3 regions of the Vibrio sp. ED004 genome follow, and region 1 is predicted to be linked to each of the others. Evidence: predicted binding sites of a transcription regulator. Region 1 holds the regulator's gene; each other region holds the start of a gene.
The links. Region 1 encodes MetJ, which represses methionine synthesis genes. Its sites were predicted from a motif close to TTAGACNTNTANANGTCTAA; they were not measured.
Positions count from the first base shown of each region.

Region 2: ITG10_RS14885 (MetQ/NlpA family ABC transporter substrate-binding protein) is a predicted target of MetJ. The motif match lies at 4,514-4,533, and genes of this name have one in related genera.
Region 3: metK (methionine adenosyltransferase) is a predicted target of MetJ. The motif match lies at 4,858-4,877, and genes of this name have one in related genera.

Region 1 covers NZ_CP066149.1:1,443,636-1,451,339, reverse strand. Annotated here, with positions in the region: gene cytR (DNA-binding transcriptional regulator CytR) at 1-648, opposite strand, end outside; gene priA (primosomal protein N') at 889-3,090, opposite strand; gene rpmE (50S ribosomal protein L31) at 3,435-3,653, shown strand; gene ITG10_RS06495 (malic enzyme-like NAD(P)-binding protein) at 3,987-5,276, shown strand; gene metJ (met regulon transcriptional regulator MetJ) at 5,452-5,772, opposite strand; gene ITG10_RS06485 (O-succinylhomoserine (thiol)-lyase) at 5,981-7,162, shown strand; gene ITG10_RS06480 (bifunctional aspartate kinase/homoserine dehydrogenase II) at 7,165-7,704, shown strand, end outside.
Region 2 covers NZ_CP066149.1:3,309,170-3,316,873, reverse strand. Annotated here, with positions in the region: gene ITG10_RS14905 (PLP-dependent transferase) at 55-1,866, opposite strand; gene ITG10_RS14900 (Lrp/AsnC family transcriptional regulator) at 2,009-2,464, shown strand; gene ITG10_RS14895 (type II secretion system protein) at 2,476-3,102, opposite strand; gene ITG10_RS14890 (dienelactone hydrolase family protein) at 3,448-4,356, shown strand; gene ITG10_RS14885 (MetQ/NlpA family ABC transporter substrate-binding protein) at 4,564-5,367, shown strand; gene ITG10_RS14880 (haloacid dehalogenase type II) at 5,569-6,249, shown strand; gene ITG10_RS14875 (hypothetical protein) at 6,405-6,743, opposite strand; gene folK (2-amino-4-hydroxy-6-hydroxymethyldihydropteridine diphosphokinase) at 7,033-7,530, shown strand; gene folX (dihydroneopterin triphosphate 2'-epimerase) at 7,656-7,704, shown strand, end outside.
Region 3 covers NZ_CP066149.1:1,245,407-1,253,110, reverse strand. Annotated here, with positions in the region: gene gshB (glutathione synthase) at 1-87, opposite strand, end outside; gene rsmE (16S rRNA (uracil(1498)-N(3))-methyltransferase) at 97-828, opposite strand; gene ITG10_RS05410 (endonuclease) at 982-1,713, opposite strand; gene ITG10_RS05405 (SprT family zinc-dependent metalloprotease) at 1,865-2,365, opposite strand; gene ITG10_RS05400 (DUF2189 domain-containing protein) at 2,445-3,242, opposite strand; gene metK (methionine adenosyltransferase) at 3,611-4,765, opposite strand; gene tkt (transketolase) at 5,124-7,118, shown strand; gene epd (erythrose-4-phosphate dehydrogenase) at 7,333-7,704, shown strand, end outside.

The sequences.
Region 1 (7,704 bases):
GACTGTGCTGTAGGCTGGGTTCATTGCTACACCTGCACGACGCAGTGCTTGTTGGTAACCTTGTTGGCGGAACTTACACAGGGTTGCTGATACTGGACCAGAGATTTGAGCGATACGTTTATGGCCTAACTGAGCTAGGTAGTTCACGGCTTCAAATGCAGAGGTCAGGTTATCGATGTGTACCGTTGGGAGTTCAAGCTCAGGAGCGAACTCACAGGCCATTACCATCGGTGGTAAGTTCTTTTGTTCTGGTTTGCTGACATCAAATGGGTGGTCGGTGCCAAGCAATAACATGCCGTCCGCTTGCTTAGTGAAGACAAGGTTAACAAAGGAAGACTCACGCTTCTTTTGTTGACCGCTGTCACCCAATAGAACAAGGTAGTCATTTTCTACTGCGGCATCTTCGATACCACGAATGATCTCAGCGAAATATGGGTCACAGATATCAGGAACGATAGTGATGATGGTTTTTGATTCGTTGCGACGTAAGTTTCTAGCTAATGTGTTGGGTGAGTATCCAGCTTCAAGTACTGCTGTTTCCACTCGCTTACGAGTTGAAACTGAGACTTTCTCAGGGTTCATCAATGCACGTGATACAGTGGCTGTTGAGACGCCTGCTAGCTGGGCAACATCCTTCATTGTCGCCATAAATTAAACCCTCTTTTAAGTTCCTTTGTCGCCTAAGTATCTAAGGCGTGAATAATAAATGTAATCGGATAGATATTGTGAAAGTGTTGCTAACACTTTTTTTATTGCAATATTTTATTCGTTTAATCCGTGTAAAGTTACGGCTAGATTAACAAAAATCACATGACTAGTGTGAAGTTGCTCACGAGAAATATGAAATATTTGTGAACAAACTTATCATTAGTTTTAACCCGCGTGAGTTTAGCTTAAATCTTGCGGCTCGATATCGAGTGACCAACGGACTTTTTTCGCAGCGGGTAACATATTGATTGCCGGTTTCGCGCTCATTAATAGCTTCTGCATCAATGAACGAGTTTGGGTTTGCAAGATCAGCTGCCAGCGAGATTTGCCTGCTCGTTTGGCTAATGGCGCAGGGGTTGGCCCCAACACCATGCAATATTGGTCGAACAGTGGATGTGATTCCAATGTATGGCGAACCTGACGTAAGAACTCTTCCACCAAGCGCGTATCATTTGCTTCAGCTCTGAACAGCGTCATGAACGTATAAGGAGGTAACATCGCTTGTTTACGTTCTGCCAAAGCCGTCTGAGCAAAGTGGTTGTAGTCTTTGTGTAGCAGCGCCTGCAGTAACCCATGTTCAGGATGATGTGTTTGTAAAATCACCTCACCGGGTTTGCTTGCACGACCTGCACGGCCAGCGACTTGAATAAACAACTGAGCAAGGCGTTCAGACGCTCGGAAATCACTGCTATATAAAGAGCCATCGACATCCAATAACGCCACAAGTGTCACGCCAGGGAAGTGGTGACCCTTAGCCAGCATCTGTGTACCAATCAGGATTTGGTATTCACCTTTACGAATCGATTCTAATGCGCTTTCTAAGCTGCCTTTACGGCGGGTGCTGTCACGGTCAATACGTATGGTTTTGTATTCAGGGAATAGCTGACCAAGCTGCGCTTCAAGCTGTTCAGTACCCACACCTACTGTCACCAAATTAGCAGAACCACAGCCTTGGCAGTTGTGCACGATATGCTGCTGTGAGCCACAGTGGTGGCAACGCATTTCATTACTGTATTGGTGATAGGTGTAGTAGGCATCGCAGCGCTTACATTCAGCTGTCCAACCACAGTCGTGACACATCAATGCCGGAGAGAACCCACGACGGTTGAGGAACAACATCACTTGGTTGCCGGCTTTCAGGTGTCGTTGCATCTCGGCAATTAATGATGCCGATAAACCACTTTCCAGATATTCGCCTTTCACATCCAACACTTTGTTGGTGGTCGGCAGTGCAACCCCCGCACGTGAAGTAAGGGTGAGGTAACTGTATTTGCCTATCTGAGCATTGTGCAGCGTTTCAAAAGCGGGTGTAGCTGAACCTAACACAACCGGAATCTGTGCTTTGTGAGCACGCATGATCGCGACATCACGAGCATGGTAGCGCAGACTGTCTTGCTGTTTATAAGAGGCATCGTGCTCTTCATCAACAATGATGATGCCCAAGTCTGCAAATGGCGTGAATAGAGCGGAACGGGTACCAATCACAATGCCCGCTATTTTATCGCGAGCTGATAACCACGCATTCAGTCGCTCAGAATCGTTTAAACCAGAGTGGATAACCTCAACAGGCACATTGAAGCGTCGTTTAAAGCGATTAATCGTTTGTGGAGTGAGGCCGATCTCAGGTACCAAGACCAATGCCTGTTTACCCTTATCGAGTATCGGCTTGATCATATTCAGGTAGACCTCTGTCTTACCTGAGCCGGTAACGCCCTCTAATAAGAAGCAGCCAAAATCAGTCTGACTATTGACTGTGGCAATCGCGATGGCTTGTTCTGCATTAAGCTTGGGTTTGTCTTGGTCGTTCTCAAGATCTTCAGGCCAAGGTTGGCGTTTCGGCTTTTTCTCTACCGATTCAATCCAGCCTTTTTCTTCCAACGTCTTAAGTACTGCACTGCCCACTTCTTCATCAATAAACTCTTGATGAGGAACGGGACCGTGCTCAAGCATGTGCATCACTTTGGCTTGTTTGACAGCGCGACCAAAGCCTTGCATCAGTTGGTCTCGGCCTGATGGCGTTAACTGCCATTCGACCAGTGTCGCGAAGTCGGCCGTTTTGCCTTTACGTAACGCACTCGGTAGGGCATTGGCAAAGGTCTCACCTAATGGGTATTGATAGAACTGACTGCACCACGTTAACAGTGAGTAGACAGATTCCGGCCAAACAGGTTGGTTATCTAAAAGCGCTTTAATTGACTTGAGCTTGTCTAGCTCGAATTCAGATTCGTTAACCAGAGCCGTAACTATTCCGGTTAAGGTTTGTCGTCCAAAAGGCACAGAGACTCGTCCACCAATTATCGGAAATAGGTGGTTTGGAATCTTGTAATCGAACTGCTTGTCGAGTGGAATAGGCAGTGCCACACGGGCAATCATTGGACGCATAAAGGGACGGCTTTATCTGAATTGACGAGAGCGAACAGTCTAAAGGATAAGGCGGTTAAATTCGAGGAGCAGTTTGAATAAGAGAGGGCAAGCTAACGCATGAAGACATCTATCATCCCCAAATTTCAATCAACGCTTCTTCTGAAAAAGGAAATAAAGACACAATTGGTGAAAAATGTATCAAATCAGTTGATCCTGCCTTATAGATTCATTACTATACTGCGCCTTAAAGGTATGGCTTCGTCACTCTATTGTGCGAATGCGGTGTCTTTATTTCTTTTTTAAACTACGTGTGGTGTGCGGCTTAGAATCGTATAGCGACACGGCCTACTTGAGGTTATCCCATGAAAGCTGGAATCCACCCAGAATACAAAGCAGTTACTGCTACTTGTTCTTGCGGCAACACATTTGAGTTCAACTCAACGCTAGCAAAAGAATCAATCCACCTAGACGTATGTGACAAATGTCACCCGTTCTACACTGGTAAGCAACGTATCGTAGATACTGGCGGCCGTGTTGATCGCTTCAACAAGCGTTTCGGTGCTCTTTCTAGCAAGAAGTAATTCTCGCTATTTAGACATAAAAAGGACACTTCGGTGTCCTTTTTTGTTGCCAGCAATTTGTAAAATCACTGACTCCCATTAAAGTATCCATCTCTCGTAACGATCAGTTGCCTCTTTATTCTATTGCACGGCAATTCCTTGCTTATCACTCGTCACCAAAATTCTGCACGAAAGTTCAACAAGCGATAGTAATTTCAACTGCTCACTGGTCTTATTAGTAGTGAAATTTCGTTTTTTAATGAGACAGAGGCTTCAACCACCTAGGAACTTTGAAGTACATCCATTAACATGAACAAGATCCCCCAAATAATAATATCCTAGGAACCTACACCTATGTCTGAAGACAGCAGCCAAGCTCAATCCTCTCAAGAATTATCGCCTCAAGAACAATTCCGTCAGCAAGCTCTTGATTATCATGAGTTCCCGATTCCAGGCAAAATTGCCGTAGAACTGACGAAGCCTGCAAACTCTGCAGAAGACCTAGCACTTGCATACAGCCCAGGCGTGGCTGAGCCTGTTCGCGAGATCGCACAGAACGTTGATAACGTCTATAAGTACACAGGTAAAGGCAACATGGTTGCTGTTATCTCTAACGGTACAGCGATTCTTGGCCTAGGTAACCTTGGTCCTATTGCTTCTAAACCAGTAATGGAAGGCAAAGCGCTACTGTTTAAGCGTTTTGCTGGTTTAGATTCTATCGATATTGAAGTAAAACACCGCACAATCGATGAGTTCGTTGATACAGTTGCGAACATTGCAGATACATTCGGCGGTATTAACCTAGAAGACATCAAAGCACCAGACTGTTTTGAGATTGAACGTCGTCTGATTGAGCGTTGTGATGTACCAGTATTCCACGATGACCAACACGGTACTGCGATTGTAACAGCAGCAGGTATGCTGAACGCGATCGAGCTTCAAGGTAAGAAGCTAGAAGAGTGTAAGATCGTTTGTCTAGGTGCTGGCGCAGCAGCGGTTGCGTGTATGGAGCTACTGATTAAGTGTGGCGCTCAGCGTGAGAAGATCTACATGCTTGACCGTAAAGGTGTGATCCACACTCGTCGTGACGACCTAAACGAATACAAAGAGCTGTTCGCAAACAACACTGACAAGCGCACGCTTGAAGATGTTATCGAAGGCGCTGACCTATTCTTGGGTGTATCAGGTCCTAACCTGCTTCCAGCTGAAGCACTAACGCTAATGGCTGATAAGCCAGTTGTGTTTGCATGTTCAAACCCAGATCCAGAGATCAAGCCAGAGCTTGCTCATGAAGTTCGTTCTGACCTTATCATGGGTACAGGCCGCAGTGATTACCCTAACCAAGTAAACAACGTACTTTGTTTCCCATTCATTTTCCGTGGTGCGCTAGATGTGCGTGCAAGCGAAATCAATGATGAAATGAAGCTGGCAGCGGTTAAAGCGATTCGTGAATTGGCGAAAGAAGAAGTTCCGGCTGAAGTACTGGTAGCGGCGGGTGAAACTGCACTGGAATTTGGTAAAGGCTACATCATTCCTAAGCCAATGGACCCACGTCTACTTCCTCGCGTAGCAAAAGCAGTAGCAGAAGCGGCTGTTGAGTCTGGCGTTGCTCGTATCGAGATGCCTGCTAACTATATGGCGTAATAGCTTTTTATAGCTGCTGCTCAATTGAGCGCAAAAGAATAATAAAAAACCGACTCATCTGGAGTCGGTTTTTTTATGTCTATCATTCACAGCGCAGTCATAAAAACAATGCACGATGTGATCAATAGGGTTCAGCTAGAGCGAATCAATAATGAAGGCAGTGACTGAGTTGTTTTTATTCTTCGTCAAACGCTTCAAACTCGATACCCATCTCTGTCATCAGTTTTTTCACTTCAGCAGGAATATCGTCTGGGCGGTCTTTACGAAGGTCTTCATCCGTTGGTAGTGGTTGGCCTGTGTACGCATGTAGAAAGGCTTCGCACAGTAGCTCACTGTTTGTTGCATGGCGTAGGTTGTTAATCTGGCGGCGAGTACGCTCGTCAGTTAGAACCTTTAACACTTTTAGAGGGATAGAAACTGTAATTTTCTTTACTTGTTCGCTTTTCTTTCCATGCTCAGCATATGGGCTTATGTATTCACCATTCCAGTCGGCCATTGCGTACCTTCATCACTTTAGTTGTTAGAATAAATTAATAGTGGTGATTTTAGCGGGATTTACCGCTATAAGCAAAGACATATAGACGTCTAGAAGTGTTGACGTCTCACGTTTATGAAAGTAAAGTGAATAACATATATCTAACACAGCCGCAAAATGCCGACAAGCAGCTGTGATTCTCAGACGCAAAACTTGTAAGGAAGCACCTATGAGCAGCCGGAAGCCAGCAACAATCGCAGTACGTACTGGTATCGAGTCAGACACGCAACACCATGCCGTTGTCCCACCAATTTATCTTTCGACTAACTATGGGTTTCCCGCTTTTGGTGAAGTGCCAAAGTACGATTACACCCGTTCTGGTAACCCAAACCGAGGTTTATTAGAAACGGCACTGTTTGAACTTGAATCGGGCAAAGGTGCGGTGGTCACTAACTGTGGTACCTCGGCGCTAAACTTATGGGTTTCTGCTTTCTTAGGTGGCGATGATCTTATTATCGCGCCACACGACTGCTACGGTGGTACTTACCGTCTGTTTAACACTCGCTCACTGAAAGGTGACTTCAAAGTTCTATTCGTTGATCAATCGGATCAAGCGGCACTGGATGCGGCGATCGCGCTTAAGCCAAAGTTGATCTTAATTGAAACACCATCGAATCCTTTGGTTCGTGTGGTTGATATTGCAGAAACTTGTCGTAAAGCGAAAGAGGTTGGTGCTCTGGTTGCTGTCGACAACACGTTTTTGACTCCTGTGTTCCAAAAGCCTTTAGAGTTAGGTGCAGATTTTGTTATTCACTCAACCACTAAGTATATCAACGGACACTCAGACGTTATTGGTGGTGTTGTCGTCACGAAAACGGAAGAGCACGCTGAAGAGCTAGCATGGTGGGGCAACTGTATTGGTGCGACCGGCACACCATTTGATAGCTACATGACTCTACGTGGTATTCGTACGCTAGGTGCGCGTATGCGAGTTCACGAAGAGAGCTCACGTGAAATCCTCGCGTCTCTGCAGCAACAAGATCTCGTCGGCACTATTTACCACCCAAGCCTTCCTGAACATCCAGGTCATGATATCGCGAAGAAACAGCAGTCTGGCTTTGGCTCAATGCTGAGCTTTGAGTTTGCAGGTTCATTCGAAGCGCTTAAGTACTTTGTTGATAAGTTAGAGCTATTCTCTTTGGCGGAATCGCTGGGTGGTGTGGAAAGCTTAATCTGCCACCCAGCGTCGATGACTCACCGTGCGATGGGCGAAGAAGCGCTGGCAGAAGCGGGCGTTTCTCAACAGTTACTGCGCCTTTCTGTTGGCCTTGAAGATGCTGAAGACTTGATTGATGACCTTAAGCAAGCGTTTGAAAAGACACAAGGCTTTATCGCTGAAGGGGAGGGTTAATAATGGCAACCTTTCGCCAGCTACATAAATTTGGTGGCAGCAGCTTAGCGAATCCTGAGTGTTACCAACGCGTGGTCAATATTCTTAGAGAATACTCATCAGCCACTGACTTGGTCGTGGTATCGGCAGCGGGTAAAACCACTAACCGCTTGATTGAGTTTGTTGAAGCGCTCGACAAAGATGGTCGTATCGCCCACGAATGTTTGCAAGCACTTCGTCAGTTCCAACTTGAGCTGATTGAAGCGCTGCTTGAAGGTGAGTCTGCGGCTCAGCTAACGGCCACCATTCAACAAGAATTCACCGCTTTGGGTGAGCTAACTGCTCCTCTAAGCGAAGCGCAAAAAGCACAAGTTCTAGGACACGGTGAGGTTTGGTCTTCACGTCTATTAGCTGCTTTGTTGTGCCAACATGATTTACAAGCGGTAGCTCAAGATGCTCGTGCCTTTTTGCGTGCAGAAGTGGGTGCTCAACCTGAAGTTGACCGCGCACGTTCTTATCCTCTGATTAAAGAAGCCTTGGCGCAGCATGCACATTGCCGTGTC
Region 2 (7,704 bases), 1.9 Mb from region 1:
ATTGGTTAGAAAGATGCACCCTGCCGACTATTCGGTCAGCAGGATGTTTTTTATTTACTGACTAAGCTGACCGAACTTCGGCAAGCTCTTCACGAACCTTTGATGGACATCCATATAGGTTTGCATATAGATTTCGTCGATACGCTCGTTACTCGGGAAACTGGATGAGAAGTCTGCATGATTGCGGTCAATCGATAACTTGGCTGCCTCGATAATATGAGCAATGAACATTCGAGGATCTTCCAACCCAATCGAAATACGCATTGTTGTTGGCTTAATGCCCGCTTCATTGAGTGCATCGTCGCTGAGTTCTGAATGCGTGGTCAATGCTGGACACAAGGCGACCGTATTAGTTTGCCCTAAGCTCACTTGCATGCCGATAGCGGGCTCGAGCATATCGAAGAACTGTTTAAACCCATCACGATTGATTGGTGCACGATTGCCGTTACCTTCCATATCGATAGTAAACAGCGCTGCTGGTAGCCCCAAATACATGTGGTTTTGGCAATGTTCATAGTTATCACTGTCTGGCAAAGCAGGACACGACACATTGATGTCTGGGTGAGCATCAAAGATCTTCGCGAGAGTCAGTGTATTAATTGTTTTTTGCACTACACGCATCTCATAGGTTTTCATACCATTGAGCACTTCGAACGCTTTGTCTGCATCTAAGAACGCGCCTTTGATGTAGTACACATTCCAAAACAGCGTTTCGTTCCATGAAATGATTGCCTCATCGCCATTGGGTTTGGTGAAAGTCACCTCCTCTCCTTTTGGCACAAACATAGTTTCATTACGACCAATGACTACGCCAGCCGTTGTGGTGCCAAAACCTGCAAGCTCTTTGGTGTAGGAGTGAATCACATAATCGGGCCTTTCCGCCACATCGTCACGTTTGAGTACAGGATGAAGCAATGGTGTACCTACTGTTGAGTCGACAATCACATCCCACCCCCGAGAGTGACCAGCTTTACTGATGCTAGCAACGTCTAACACGAAGCCATGCGGGTTACACGGTGATTCAAGGTAAACATAGATTTTCTTACCCGCGGCGAGGCGGTCAGTATATTTTTCAGCAACCTCATCAAGGCGAGTCGCAAACTCATCACCGGAATAACCATCGACCCACTCTACCGCGACATTTAAGTTAGAAGGCTTGCCAAACCAATCTTCCAGCAGTTGGTAGGAACCGCCGTAGATATTGCGTGAGGCCAAAACAATGTCTTCATGTCCAAGTAAGTGACTCAACAACCCATCAATGGCCGCCATACCGGAGTTAAAGTTCCATGCGAGATACTCGTTGGCTCTAGAACCAGCCTCTAGGTCAACCATGTGGTTAGCCAGTGAGATCGATGTTGGGTTAAGCAGTCGAGAATAAATATCGTGCAGCGGTTCTTTACCGTTGAACGCATCCTCAATCCATTCTGTACACGCAAACAAATAGGTCGCAGTGCGAGTAATCACAGGGCTTGCAGAGAAGATAGCAGCAACATTATCGAAGATAGGATATGCACCTTTTGAAGCAAAATTGCCATTATTGGTGGCAATGGATTGGTAAGTGGCACGCATTGGGTTTTGCAGGTTGTCTAGGATCTTCGCGATCTGGAATGACAAAAAACGTTTTGCGTTAAACCAAGCGATCCGGTCACTCTTATCGAGTTCTGAAAGTCCATCAACCGTCAATGCCCAAAGATCGTGTGTCTTGGTATTAGCTTTGTACAGGGTCGTCGCCAGTTCAATCAGCGTGACGCCATAATCACTATTTGGGTCGATACCAAAGTGTTTTGCTTGCTCAATGGCAAGGGCTTCCGCTTGTTCATGTTTAGTGGTTTTACGCAGCGGGCTAAGTTGAGTTGAAGTATTCATAATTCCTAAGTCATTCCATGCTTGTTGTTCCTCCTTTAATTTTAGTTTTGGGCAGATGCTAAAAATTGCTATTTGCGAAGTAAGACATACACTTTGAGCAATAATATTGCCAAATAAACTTCAATATTAATGGAATATGCTAATGGACGAGATCGATAAGAAAATACTGGCTGAACTGCAAAGCAACGCTCGCCTGACTAATCAAGAGTTGGCCGATCGCGTAGCGCTATCCCCCTCACCTTGCTTACGCCGAGTTCGAGCACTGGAGAAACAAGGGATTATTCGCGGCTATCACGCCAGCGTAGATCAAGAAGCGTGTGGCTTACCTGTGAATGTGTTTGTATTGGTGAAGCTTGAAAAGCCGACAGAAGAGAACATGCGAGATTTTGAGCAACACATTGAAGTAATTGATGAAGTGTTGGAGTGCTTTCTAATGACAGGCAATCACGACTACCTATTACATGTAGTGAGCGAGTCACTCAAAAGCTACGAGCAATTTATCCGTAAACAACTAACTCGCCTGCCCAATATTGCTTCTATTGAATCCAGCTTCGCCTTTGGTCAGGTAAAAACAAAGACTAAGCTGCCAGTAAGGTAATTAGAAACGACTTAGTTAGGCTGTGTAGAAGGAATTGGATAGTCATCTCCAATCATACATACAAGTGCGCCACCAAAAGCTTTGTCGTAACGTACTTTTCCGGTCGTATTAGGACTTTCGATACTCGTGGTGCCATCGATAATTTGATTAATTTCTTGTGCCACTTTTGTTGGTACCAACCAGATACAAGCCGCAAGAGAACAGGTTGCTGACGACGATTCACAACCTGTCTCTGAGCTTCCTCGAGCCCATTGGCTGCCCTTTTCTTTAAGCAGTAATTGCGTTGCTATGTAATCGGGATGATCGATGTACTGATCGCCACCTATCCAAGTATCGTCAAAAGGTAGATATGGTCCTTTCCATGTTGATAGGCCCGGATTTTCAATTAAGTGATTGATGTTTAAGTATCCGTATTTGGTGTCGGTATCGGAAGTAATTGGAGGCAAAGAACCATTATCACGAGAATATTGCTCAGCGGCATCCAACACAGTATTCATTTGCCCGATCAAAAAGTTTGCCTCGTCGACACGGGACATACGGTTGCCAAACTGGTTGTAGATAAAAAATGCGGCAATGAGTATGAGCAAACTAAACGCTGCAAGTTTCCATTTTTTTATCTGGCACAAAAGTTTCAACATCTAATCTTTATCTCTCATCAAAACAGTTCTAATAACGCTAAGGCTTCTCTTATGGGGAAAGATTATACCAGAGTAAAATCAAGCGTTTTGTATTGAAACATACTGCCTTATTGACCGTAAATATGCCTAGCTCTTAAAGGCCAATTTAGAGCTAGACCCTCCCCCAAATAAAAAAACAAACCTGAGACATGGGGATCGATTCCGAAGTGGTCGTTTTATCTGACTGTCATCTAATTTTTGTACTTTGATATAACAAATAGCCAAAAAGATATTGAGCGATCGTTCAAATATATTAAGATTTCCACTATAGTTGATTGATCAAACAACTCACAACAAGGAAAAGTTATGAATAAAAGTACAGAATCTCAATCAGATCCAACTCGATCTATCCCCCAAGAAGCATTTGATTGGTACGACGAATATGCACACGGTCTGATTGATCGCCGAGAGTTTATGGCTCGCCTATCCGGGTTGGCTGTACTTGGATTAACCATGACAACATTAACGTCTGCATTGATTCCTAATTATGCGAAGGCAGAGCAAGTCTCTTTCAATGATCCTTCCATCAAAGCAACCTACGAGAAGTTTCCTTCGCCTAAAGGACACGGAGAAGGCTATGGCTACTTGGTGGTACCCAAAGAGCTAGAGGGTAATGCGCCTGTTGTATTGGTCATTCATGAAAATAGAGGCTTAAATCCATACGTAAAGGATGTGGCGAGACGACTCGCGGCCGCTGGGTTTATTGCGTTTGCACCTGATGCACTCTATTCGCTTGGCGGTTACCCAGGCAATGATGATGAAGGTCGAGCAATGCAAAAATCATTATCCAGAGAGAAAATCGAAGAAGACTTTATCGCCGCTGCGAACTTCTTGAAGTCTCATGACAAAAGTAACGGAAAACTAGGCGCTGTAGGATTTTGCTTCGGTGGCTATATCGTGAATATGTTGGCGGCGGTAATGCCAGAGCAACTGGATGCGGGCGTTCCATTTTACGGCACTCCTGCCGCTCCTGATTTAAGAAAGAACGTTAAAGGGCCATTACTGATCCAATTCGCTGGAATCGATAAACGTGTGAATGCAACTTGGCCAGACTATGAAGCCGAACTCAAAGAGAATGGAGCAGACTATACCGCTTACATCTATGACGGTGTGAATCATGGCTTCCATAACGATTCAACTGGTCGATATGCTGAAGAAGAAGCTGAGTTAGCATGGGCACGCACGCTTGAGTTCTTTAACCAAAAGCTTTCTTGATAGGCGAGATTACCGAATCTGTTTTCTTTAAATTTCAAGTGACTGCCCTATACCTTACTCAACGAAACCCAAAGGCCTCATACGTGCGAGGCCTTTGTTTTCTCGATCTAACTTTGCTTCTAACAAACCTATTGACCCAACTTTATAAATAGATAATATAGACATCTAGACACCCAAACGTCTTTTGGTTAATTAAATGGAGTTATCATGAACCGCTACAAAAAAATCACAGCATCCCTGTTGGCATTAGCATTCGTATTCGGCGTGACAGGATGTGGAGAAAAAGACGAAGCTGTCATCAAGATTGGCGCGACAGTTGGCCCACATGCACAAGTTGTACAGGCAGTCGCTAAAGAAGCAGCAAAGCAAGGGATTAACATTGAACTCGTCGAATTCTCAGACTACATCACCCCTAACGCAGCATTGGATGATGGAAGTATCCAACTGAATAGTTACCAGCATCAGCCATTTCTCGATAACTTTAATGCCAATCATGATAGCAAGTTAGTTTCTATCGGACGTTCAATTTTGATGCGTATGGGCGTTTACTCGAACAAGTACACTTCGCTTGACTCTATCCCAGATAACGCACGAATCGCGATTCCAAACGACCCTACGAATGGCGGGCGCGGACTATTGTTGCTTGAAGATGCTGGGCTGATTTCTTTAAAAGACAACGTTGGTTTCAACGCTTCATTAAACGATATTGTTGATAACCCGAAGAACATTCGATTTGTTGAAGTGGATGCCGCTCAACTACCCCGCTCTCTTGACGATGTAGATGCAGCAGCAATCACCATGAATTACGTAATGTCGGCTGGACTCGATCCTAAGAAACAAGGCATTTACTTAGAGAAAAAAGACGCACCTTTAGCTGTGATGGTTGTGGCAGCGCGAGAAGAAGACAAAAACAATGAAACGTATAAAAAGATCATTTCAATTTACCACTCTCAAGAGATCAATGACTTTTTAGACACCACTTTCAAAGGCACTATCGAAGCTGCAAATTAAGCTAAATAAATCATTTCAGATTTGGCGTTGTCTGCAACTCAGTAAGCAACGCCAGATTTGAGTGGCATGTTCATCGCTGACTCATTCCAGCCCTCTTTCTAATTAGAGAGCAAAGCTTAAGTTACTTAAATCGAGGTTGAAAACCGGGTCATCAGAGCGGATTATTTAAGTACGAAATTCAATTAAATCTGGGTTCTTCGCATGAATAAAGAAGTGATACTGTTTGATATAAACGAAACGGTTTTAAATTTGGAGTCATTACAGCCTAAATTTAAAGCGGTATTTGGCAGTGAGGATGCACTATCGCTGTGGTTCTCAAAGCTTTTGCACTCTTCAACGGTTTGCATCGCAACAAACGTAAAGTCTACTTTTTCTGAACTAGCGAATGCAGCGCTCGACGCTATTGCACAGAGATACAAGTGTGATTTAACGGTGGAAAGCAAAGATGCCTTGTTAACTTCCTTTGCCAATCTACCACCGCACACTGATATCAAAGCATCTTTACTTGAATTGCGTAACAACGGCTTTAAAACCGTCGCTTTTTCCAACTCATCCCTCGACCTAATCACTTCTCAAATCAAGAACTCGGGCTTAGAAGACTATTTCGACACTGTCATTTCCGTTGAAGAAACAGGCAGTTTCAAACCTAATCCAGATGTGTATAGATTTGCAGCAGAAACGTTAAAAGAGCCTGTCGAAAACCTTCGTCTTGTGGCAACTCACGATTGGGACACTCATGGTGCGTTATCTGCTGGCTTACAAGCAGCCTACATAGACCGCACAGGAGTTGAGTATCATTCCCTGTATTTGAAGCCTGAAATTAGCTCCACAACGATGAATGGTGTGGTGGAACAAATCATTAAGCGCAATTTGGAAAAGTAATACCTCAAGAGGCTTTCTCCTGATTCGATACAAAAAAAGGCCTCGCACATGCGAGGCCTTCGTTTGATCAACAGAGCGGTTTATCCATAGCTAATTAACCTATTAGCCAATTAACTAAGCTACCAATTCACCGATCTAAAAATACTGAATTATGTTCAGTCCATTCGAGTAATGAAGGTTTGCTCGTCATCCACGAAAGCCACGTAGTCGCCATGATAGATAAACACCCGACCTCGCCCTTCAACGATACACGCAAGCTGTGGGTTCAAATCTTCTTCAAGATCTTTACTTTGATACGTGCCGGTGTCTGTGACCACACCGCGGAGTGTCGGCAAAAAACCATAGCTGCGCTTGGCTTGATCGATCAGGCTCAATTCACTGGCGGTCGAGAAGTAAGATGGAATTGGACCAGCATCTTCGATAAACATCGGTTTTAGTTCTTCAAAAGCAGTAATCACCAGCCAGTCGATGCCGTTAACGTGATGGATAAACATTGTTTATAAATACCTAGATTCTCGATAATTCTGATGCGGGGATTCTATCACTATCAAAGATGGAACGTTGTAGAAATTGAGTTTCTAAAGACGGTAATCCAGAACCTTCACAGGCTGAATTTTTACTCGTGGTACTTTCTAGCTGGCAAGTATCACTTTGAAGGCTCAAAGACAGACAAGATTTACGACCGAACTGTATTTTCTTTTATCTTCCTGCCTTTAAGAGGATGCATAGCTGATCTTCATCGCGAGTTGGACGTATAGGTTCCTTAAACAAAAAGGAAATACTATGGCTAACGTCTATGTCAGCATCGGAAGCAACATTAACCGCGAACATCACGTCACAGAATCTCTCAAAGCATTGAATGAACGCTTTGCACCCCTGCACATTTCTAATTTCTACGATTGCGAGCCTGTTGGGTTTGAAGGAGATAACTTCCTCAACCTAGTCGTTGGGTTCGAATGTGACCTCCCTATCGCCGAACTGGTTGAAGTTCTGCATCAAATCGAAGCAGAGAACGATCGCAAGCGCCAAACCAAAGCCTACGCTTCACGTACGATGGACATCGACATCCTTCTTTATGGCAATCAAGTGGGCATTATCGATGGTGTAGAGCTGCCGAGAGACGAAATCACCGAATACGCATTTGTGCTTAGGCCATTAGTTGATATCGCCGCGCAAGAACGCCACCCCACTCTAGACATTTCGTTTCATCAGCTCTGGGAAAACTTCGATCAGTTGAGCCAGAAAACCGAACCCATCCCTTTCGAGCTTAGCCTCACTTAGCCCGTACATGACTGAAAAAAACGGCAGCAACAAGAACGACTGAACTCTTAATCACCTGAACTTTACTGATCTTTTCTTAAAACAAGCACGTAACTGACTTCACTTTCTAAGGAATGGACACTGTTATGAATCACAACGCCATTATCACCATCACAAACCTGAGACTAAGAACCT
Region 3 (7,704 bases), 200 kb from region 1:
CTGAGCTTCAAGCATCATGGCAAAGCTAGAGTCTTTTTTGATGTTAATGGATGAAATTGGATCCATTACGATGCCAAGTTTGATCATTTTTTTCTCCTAGCCTAGATCGCCAAAACGGACTTGTAAGGCAGTAATTGCGGTTAGAGCTGCTGTCTCGGTACGAAGTACACGTGGGCCGAGTAGCGTCTCTTCAAATTTGTATTGTTCTGTCATGCCGATTTCTTCAGCTGACAAGCCACCTTCAGGGCCGATCAATAGGCGTACCTTGCTGATAGGTTCTGGAAGGGTATTAATTGAGTATTTTGCGCGAGGGTGCAGGTTCAGCTTTAATGCTTCACTTGGTTCGCTACACCACTCTTCAAGTTGCATGATTGGGCGAATGACTGGAACCGTGTTACGGCCACACTGTTCACACGCCGCGATAGCAATCTTTTGCCACTGCGCGAGTTTTTTCTCGAAGCGCTTAGTATCGAGTTTAACGCCACAGCGCTCTGAAATCAGAGGGGTAATGGTGTTCACACCAAGCTCAACCGATTTCTGAATCGTGAATTCCATTTTGTCGCCACGTGAAATCACTTGGCCTAAATGTAAGTCTAACGGAGATTCACTGCTGCGTTCGATTCGCTCAGTAACATTAACTGTCACATTCTTCTTTGATACCTCAGTAATTGTCGCAGGGAATTCAGCGCCACTGCCATCAAATAAAAGAACCTCTTGACCTTCTTTCATGCGAAGGACACGACCAACATGACCCGCGGCATCTTCGCCTAAAGCGAGAGAACCTAACTGGTGAATGCGTTCTGGGTGATGGATACGAGGGATTCTCATGCTGGTAAACCTATAAATATGATCATTTGGGTATTTTGTCTCTGCCTAACATGGATGCTTTTAGTTGAAAAAACAAGGGTAGAGCAAGAGTTTCAGGGGCAATTCTGAAACTCTTGTTTGAGACGGTTAGGAATGTGGGTTATACGAGTGGCGTTATTTACAAGCTGGGTAAACAAATGGGTTGTGATTACCTTGGATGGCATAGATACGCTCATCACGAGTACATTCCCACTCATCGACAGGGAATTGCTTATTCCACGCCATCATCAGGTTGGTTTGCTGCTTAGATAGCTTGAAACCATACTCTTGGCTCATGTAAAGATAAGTACGAGCGATAGAACCTTTTGCTCTGTCTGGCGGCATCACCTTACGTTGCTTGAAGTTGACCTGCATTTCACACTGACCATAGCTAACTCCATCCATGCCATTCCACTGACTGAAATTGTAGTTGGAGCGATCACCGTTAACCTCGCCGATGGCCGGAGTCAGGTTGTGAAGATCGGCTTCCATGGATTTGAATACTTTGTCATTACGAGTGCAATTCTTGCGCCCACCGTCTTGCCAGCACTGACGCTGGTGGCCAAATTGCCAAGCGGGAACTACGTGTTCCCACTCAATTCGACTCGCCCGTTTTTGCTGTTTTCGTACTTGATAACCACAGCCATCAAGGTCTGGAATGCCTTTCTTTTTGTCTTTCCAAGTAATGTCACAGCCACAATAGAATGAAGTCGGGTGATCAAGGTAAATCTTCACCGCTTCTTTTTTTGCTTTGGAGAATGAACTTGGTGGAGCGGCGAAAACGCTTTGGGTTACCAGTAGGCCAAATACTATCGATAAGTAAAAAGACACCGATAAGCCAAATACTTTTGGAGTGGTTTTATGCATAGAAAAAGACTGATAAAAGTATGATAAATATCAGTCTAGCACTCAAGTGATAGATTTCTCCATTACATTTCAATCATCTACTTGATGGAGTGCTATTTCCTGAAGAAAAACGAGCAGGCTACTGAATCTAACGTGTGCCGAGTATTGGGTGTTAGCTAAGTTGCGTGCCTGTAAAGGCCAAGGTTTGATTGCACTGTTGGCAGCGATAGCTTGATTGGTTGCGCAATACCTTGTTGTGACGTCTAATCGAAAGTGGGTAAACCGTGCAGTCGCAGCGGTATTCAAAGGTCTTGCCTTGCACGGAGGTAATCTCAAAACTGTGGGTTGTTTTGGCTGGTACGTTGAATACCTTTTCCATCACGTATTTCCACTCATTACCGTGAGGTCTCACTCGTCCAAATACTTGATGTGTGATCAGATGTGCCAGTTCATGAGGCACCACCTCGTTAATGAAGGCATCCTCATTTTCGGCGAAGAGTACATGGTTGAGCTTAATTTCATTGAGCTGAAGGTAGGCCTTTCCCGCTGCTTTGCCTCTTAACTTGTAAGTGATTGTTGGACATGGGAATTCACGAGAGAAATGTTGATTAGCGATAGCTAGGCACTCGGCCAATTTCTTATTTACTCGATGTTGTTGCGGGGTGTAAGACAAACGTTGTTAACTCCAAAAAAAGGCCTCAGCGTTTAAGCTAAGGCCTCATCATAACATTGCTCGTTATTCTGGCGATAATTTATAGGTGGTGATTCTTCTTGATGATTTCGTGATAGGCATGCCATGTACCATAACCAAGCAGCGGCATGGTGACGATCATACCAATGCCGTAGGTTGCAAAGCCCACCAGAATACCGGCACAAATAATACTTGCCCACACCACCATTGCTGGGATATTGGATTTCACGGCATTGAAGCTAGTGAAGATTGCGCTCATTACATCCACGCGTCTCTCCATCATCAATGGGATAGAAAATGCTGAGATGCTGAAGATTAAGCTGGCGATAACAAATCCAATCACAGAACCCGTGATCAAGAAGGGCGCAAACTCTGCCAATGGAGCGCCTTGGACTGATGGGTACAAAGCATGCAACAGAGCGGCGATACGCATCCAGAATATCATCGCGACCATTAATACAATCGCAAAGGCCCATTGATGAGTCGAGTTGCGAGTAATGGCTTTCATTGAATGGAATAGGCTGGCGTTGTGTCCTTTTTCTCTTTCCCAGGCTGCGTCATACAAGCCCAGAGCAAGAAAAGGTCCTATCAGCATGTACACGATCAGGCTTGGCATTACGACCAAATGTGTTCCTTGCCATTGGACAAGCTGAACAATGGCGATTGCCGCTCCCATAAAGCACAAACCGTAAAATGCGCTGATTAATGGCATTCTTACTAAGTCATGCAGAGCAAGTGACAACCAATGAAAGGGTGCGGAAATACTGATTTGGTTGCAAGGAATGGTACGAGCGTAATCCTTATCGCTGACCTTGTGTTTTTTATCGTTCAGTTCGGATGGGTGCGCGGTACGAGGCATAGATCCCCCTAGTTAAATAACGTCCTAGTTATAATTCCATAAGGCTCATCGATGTGGCGTGTGTGAGAGTTATGGTGCTGAGCTAAATTGCTCTTTGTCATCCCAGTTTTTGTTCTAGCGTGCATTTAACGAGCGTTATCAGACTGAATTAATTTAAGTTAAATGTGAGCTTGATCGCCTAGGAGTTACCTTAACTATTGTCAGTAGTGTTAGAAAACACAAATTATCGGCGGCTTTTTATACTTAGTGGTTAACGGTAAAGAAGGGCGTGAAAGAAGGGTGTTGCGAGTAAAAGTTTGGTAAGTACATAAAAATAAAGCCCTTACTAAGCAGTAAGGGCTTTAAAGAAACAAATCGCAGTGGCTAAATTATTTTAGGCCAGCGAAGTCTGCAAGGATTGCTGCTTTGTCAGTCGCTTCCCAAGGGAACTCTTCACGACCGAAGTGACCGTATGCTGCAGTCTGCTTGTAGATAGGCTGAAGAAGGTTCAGCATTTCTTGAAGACCGTATGGACGTAGGTCGAAGTTTTGACGAACAGCTTCAATGATGATTTCGTGAGCTACTTTCTCAGTACCAAACGTTTCAACCATGATAGATGTTGGATCTGCAACACCGATAGCGTAAGACAGTTGAATCTCACAACGGTCAGCCATGCCAGCAGCAACGATGTTTTTCGCAACGTAACGTGCTGCGTAAGCTGCAGAACGATCAACTTTTGATGGATCTTTACCAGAGAAAGCACCGCCACCGTGACGAGCTGCGCCGCCGTAGGTATCAACGATGATCTTACGACCTGTTAGACCACAGTCACCCATTGGTCCACCGATTACGAAACGGCCTGTTGGGTTGATGAAGAAGTTAGTGTCTTTGTTGATCCACTCTGATGGTAGTACTGGCTTGATGATCTCTTCCATTACTGCTTCACGTAGATCCGGAGTTGTTACTGAATCACAGTGTTGAGTAGAAAGAACAACAGCATCGATACCAACGATTTTACCTTGGTCGTACTGGAATGTTACTTGAGATTTCGCATCTGGGCGAAGGAAGTCAAGTTTGCCGCTCTTACGTACTTCAGCTTGCTTCTTAACAAGAAGGTGAGAGTAAGTAATTGGAGCAGGCATTAGAATTGGTGTTTCGTTAGTCGCGTAACCAAACATGATGCCTTGGTCACCAGCGCCTTGCTCTTTAGGATCAGCTTTATCAACACCTTGGTTGATGTCTGGAGACTGCTTACCAATTGTGTTTAGAACGGCACAAGAGTCAGCGTCAAAGCCCATATCAGAATGAACGTAACCAATTTCACGTACTGTTTCACGAGTGATTTCTTCGATATCAACCCATGCAGACGTTGTTACTTCACCGCCAACCATAACCATGCCGGTTTTTACGTAAGTCTCACAAGCAACACGTGCTTTTGGATCTTGTTCCAAGATGGCATCAAGAACAGCATCAGAGATTTGGTCTGCAATTTTATCTGGATGGCCTTCTGAAACAGATTCAGAAGTGAATAGGTGCTTAGCCATGAGAGCTCCACTTTTAGGTTTTGGTGTAAATAGTTTTATGGCGTCGCAAGCTAGGAAGCGCCGCCATTAAATACAGTATATTTTGTAGGTGTTTCTACATCTAGACGGCTATTCTAAATTCCAGCGGTCGAATTACAAGCTCTTTTTTATGATATGTCATAACTAAACGTTTGCGTATCGTTTGAGATAAGCCGTTGCTAAGTGATGTAAATGATCGAAAATTGCGAAAAATGACCGTTAAAATGCCAGTAAAACGTTTGCAGTCGCTATAGTCGTTTGAGAGAATACCCGCGCTAATAAAAATGAAAACTTTAGCATCAATCTCTTTTTTAAATCGCTTATGTATCCAGGAGCAGACATGCCTTCTCGTAAAGATCTAGCCAATGCAATCCGCGCACTTAGCATGGACGGTGTTCAACAAGCAAATTCAGGCCACCCAGGCGCACCTATGGGCATGGCTGACATCGCTGAAGTTCTTTGGCGTGGCCACTTGAACCACAACCCAGCAAACCCAGAGTGGGCTGACCGCGACCGTTTTATCCTGTCTAACGGCCATGGTTCAATGCTGATTTACTCTCTGCTTCACCTTGCAGGTTACGAGCTTTCAATTGAAGACCTTAAAAACTTCCGTCAACTGCACTCTAAGACTCCAGGTCACCCAGAGTACGGTTACGCTCCTGGTATCGAGACAACGACGGGTCCTCTAGGTCAAGGCATCACTAACGCTGTTGGTATGGCAATGGCTGAGAAAGCACTGGCTGCACAGTTCAACAAAGAAGGCCACGACATCGTAGACCACTACACTTATGCATTCATGGGTGATGGCTGTCTGATGGAAGGTATCTCTCACGAAGCATGTTCTCTAGCAGGTACGCTAGGTCTTGGTAAGCTGGTTGCTTTCTGGGATGACAACGGCATCTCTATCGATGGTGAAGTTGAAGGTTGGTTCTCTGACGATACACCTAAGCGTTTTGAAGCATATGGCTGGCACGTAATCCCAGCGGTAGATGGTCACGATTCTGATGCTATCAATGCTGCGATTGAAGCGGCTAAAGCGGATCCTCGTCCAACGCTTATCTGTACTAAAACTATCATCGGTTTTGGTTCTCCAAACAAAGCGGGTACGCACGACTGTCACGGTGCTCCGCTAGGCGCTGATGAAATCACAGCAACTAAAGCAGCATTGGGTTGGGAACACGGTCCTTTCGAAATTCCAGCTGATATCGCAGCTGAATGGAATGCGAAAGAAGCAGGTGCAGCGAAAGAAGCAGCGTGGAATGCTAAGTTTGACGCATACGCAGCGGCTTACCCAGAGCTAGCAGCAGAATTCAAACGTCGTACTAACGGTGAACTTCCAGCTGAGTGGGAAGAAAAAGCAAACGCAATCATTGCTGATCTTCAAGCTAACCCAGCAAACATCGCTTCACGTAAAGCATCTCAAAACGCACTAGAAGCGTTTGGTCAAATGCTTCCAGAATTCATGGGCGGCTCTGCTGACCTTGCGCCTTCTAACCTAACTATGTGGTCGGGTTCTAAGTCTCTTGAAGCAACTGACTTCTCTGGTAACTACATCCACTACGGTGTACGTGAATTCGGTATGACGGCTATCATGAACGGTATCGCTCTGCACGGTGGTTTCGTACCATACGGTGCAACATTCCTAATGTTCATGGAATACGCGCGTAACGCAATGCGTATGGCTGCTCTGATGAAAGTTCAGAACATCCAAGTTTACACGCACGACTCTATCGGCCTAGGCGAAGATGGTCCTACTCACCAACCGGTTGAGCAGATCGCTTCTCTACGTCTGACTCCAAACATGAGCACATGGCGTCCATGTGACCAAGTTGAATCTGCAGTGGCTTGGAAACTGGCTATTGAGCGTAAAGATGGTCCTTCATCTCTAATCTTCTCTCGTCAAAACCTTGCACAACAAGATCGTAACGCTGAGCAAGTCGCTAACATCGCTAAGGGTGGTTACATCCTGAAAGATTGTGAAGGCAAGCCTGAGCTAATCATCATTGCAACAGGTTCTGAAGTTGAGCTAGCGGTTAGCGCTGCGGCTGAACTAACGGCTGAAGGTAAAGCAGTACGCGTAGTATCTATGCCTGCAACTGACGCGTTCGACAAACAAGACGCTGAATACCGTGAGTCTGTACTTCCATCTGACGTTACTGCTCGTATCGCAGTAGAAGCTGGCATCGCTGACTTCTGGTACAAGTACGTTGGTTTCGGTGGCAAGATCATCGGTATGACAACGTTCGGCGAATCTGCACCAGCTGGCGAGCTATTCAAGATGTTCGGTTTCACTACTGAAAACGTAGTAAACACAGCGAAAGAGCTTCTTGCTTAATCATTGACTGATGGCCTTGTGCTAACAGTTAAATGCAGGAAAAAACCGAGCGCTGAGCTCGGTTTTTTGTATCTGGGATTTGTTTTCTCCTAGACTAATCCCTACAAGCAGCAGATCAAACTGTCCTAGGTAGACCGAGTTATTCAAGTAATGCCTTTTGGGTAGGATTCAGTTATCATCTGTTGCACGAAATTTTGGTTAGATGTACGGAACTATGCTAAAAGTCGCGATAAACGGATTTGGAAGAATAGGGCGTAATGTATTACGCGCTGTTTATGAAAGTGGCAAAAGCCAACAAATCAAAGTAGTAGCTGTCAATGAGCTTGCTCAGCCTGATGCTATGGCTCACCTATTGCAGTACGACACCAGTCACGGCCGCTTCGGTAAGAAGATCTCCAACGACCAAGAGCACATCTATGTCCATCACGGCATTGGTGCGGAAGATAAAGGTGAGTTTGATACGATTCGTATCTTGCACCTCGCTGATATTGAGTTGTTGCCTTGGCGTGATCTTGAGGTGGACATTGTACTCGACTGTACCGGTGTTTACGGTTGCCGAGCTGACGGCCTAGCGCATATTGCTGCT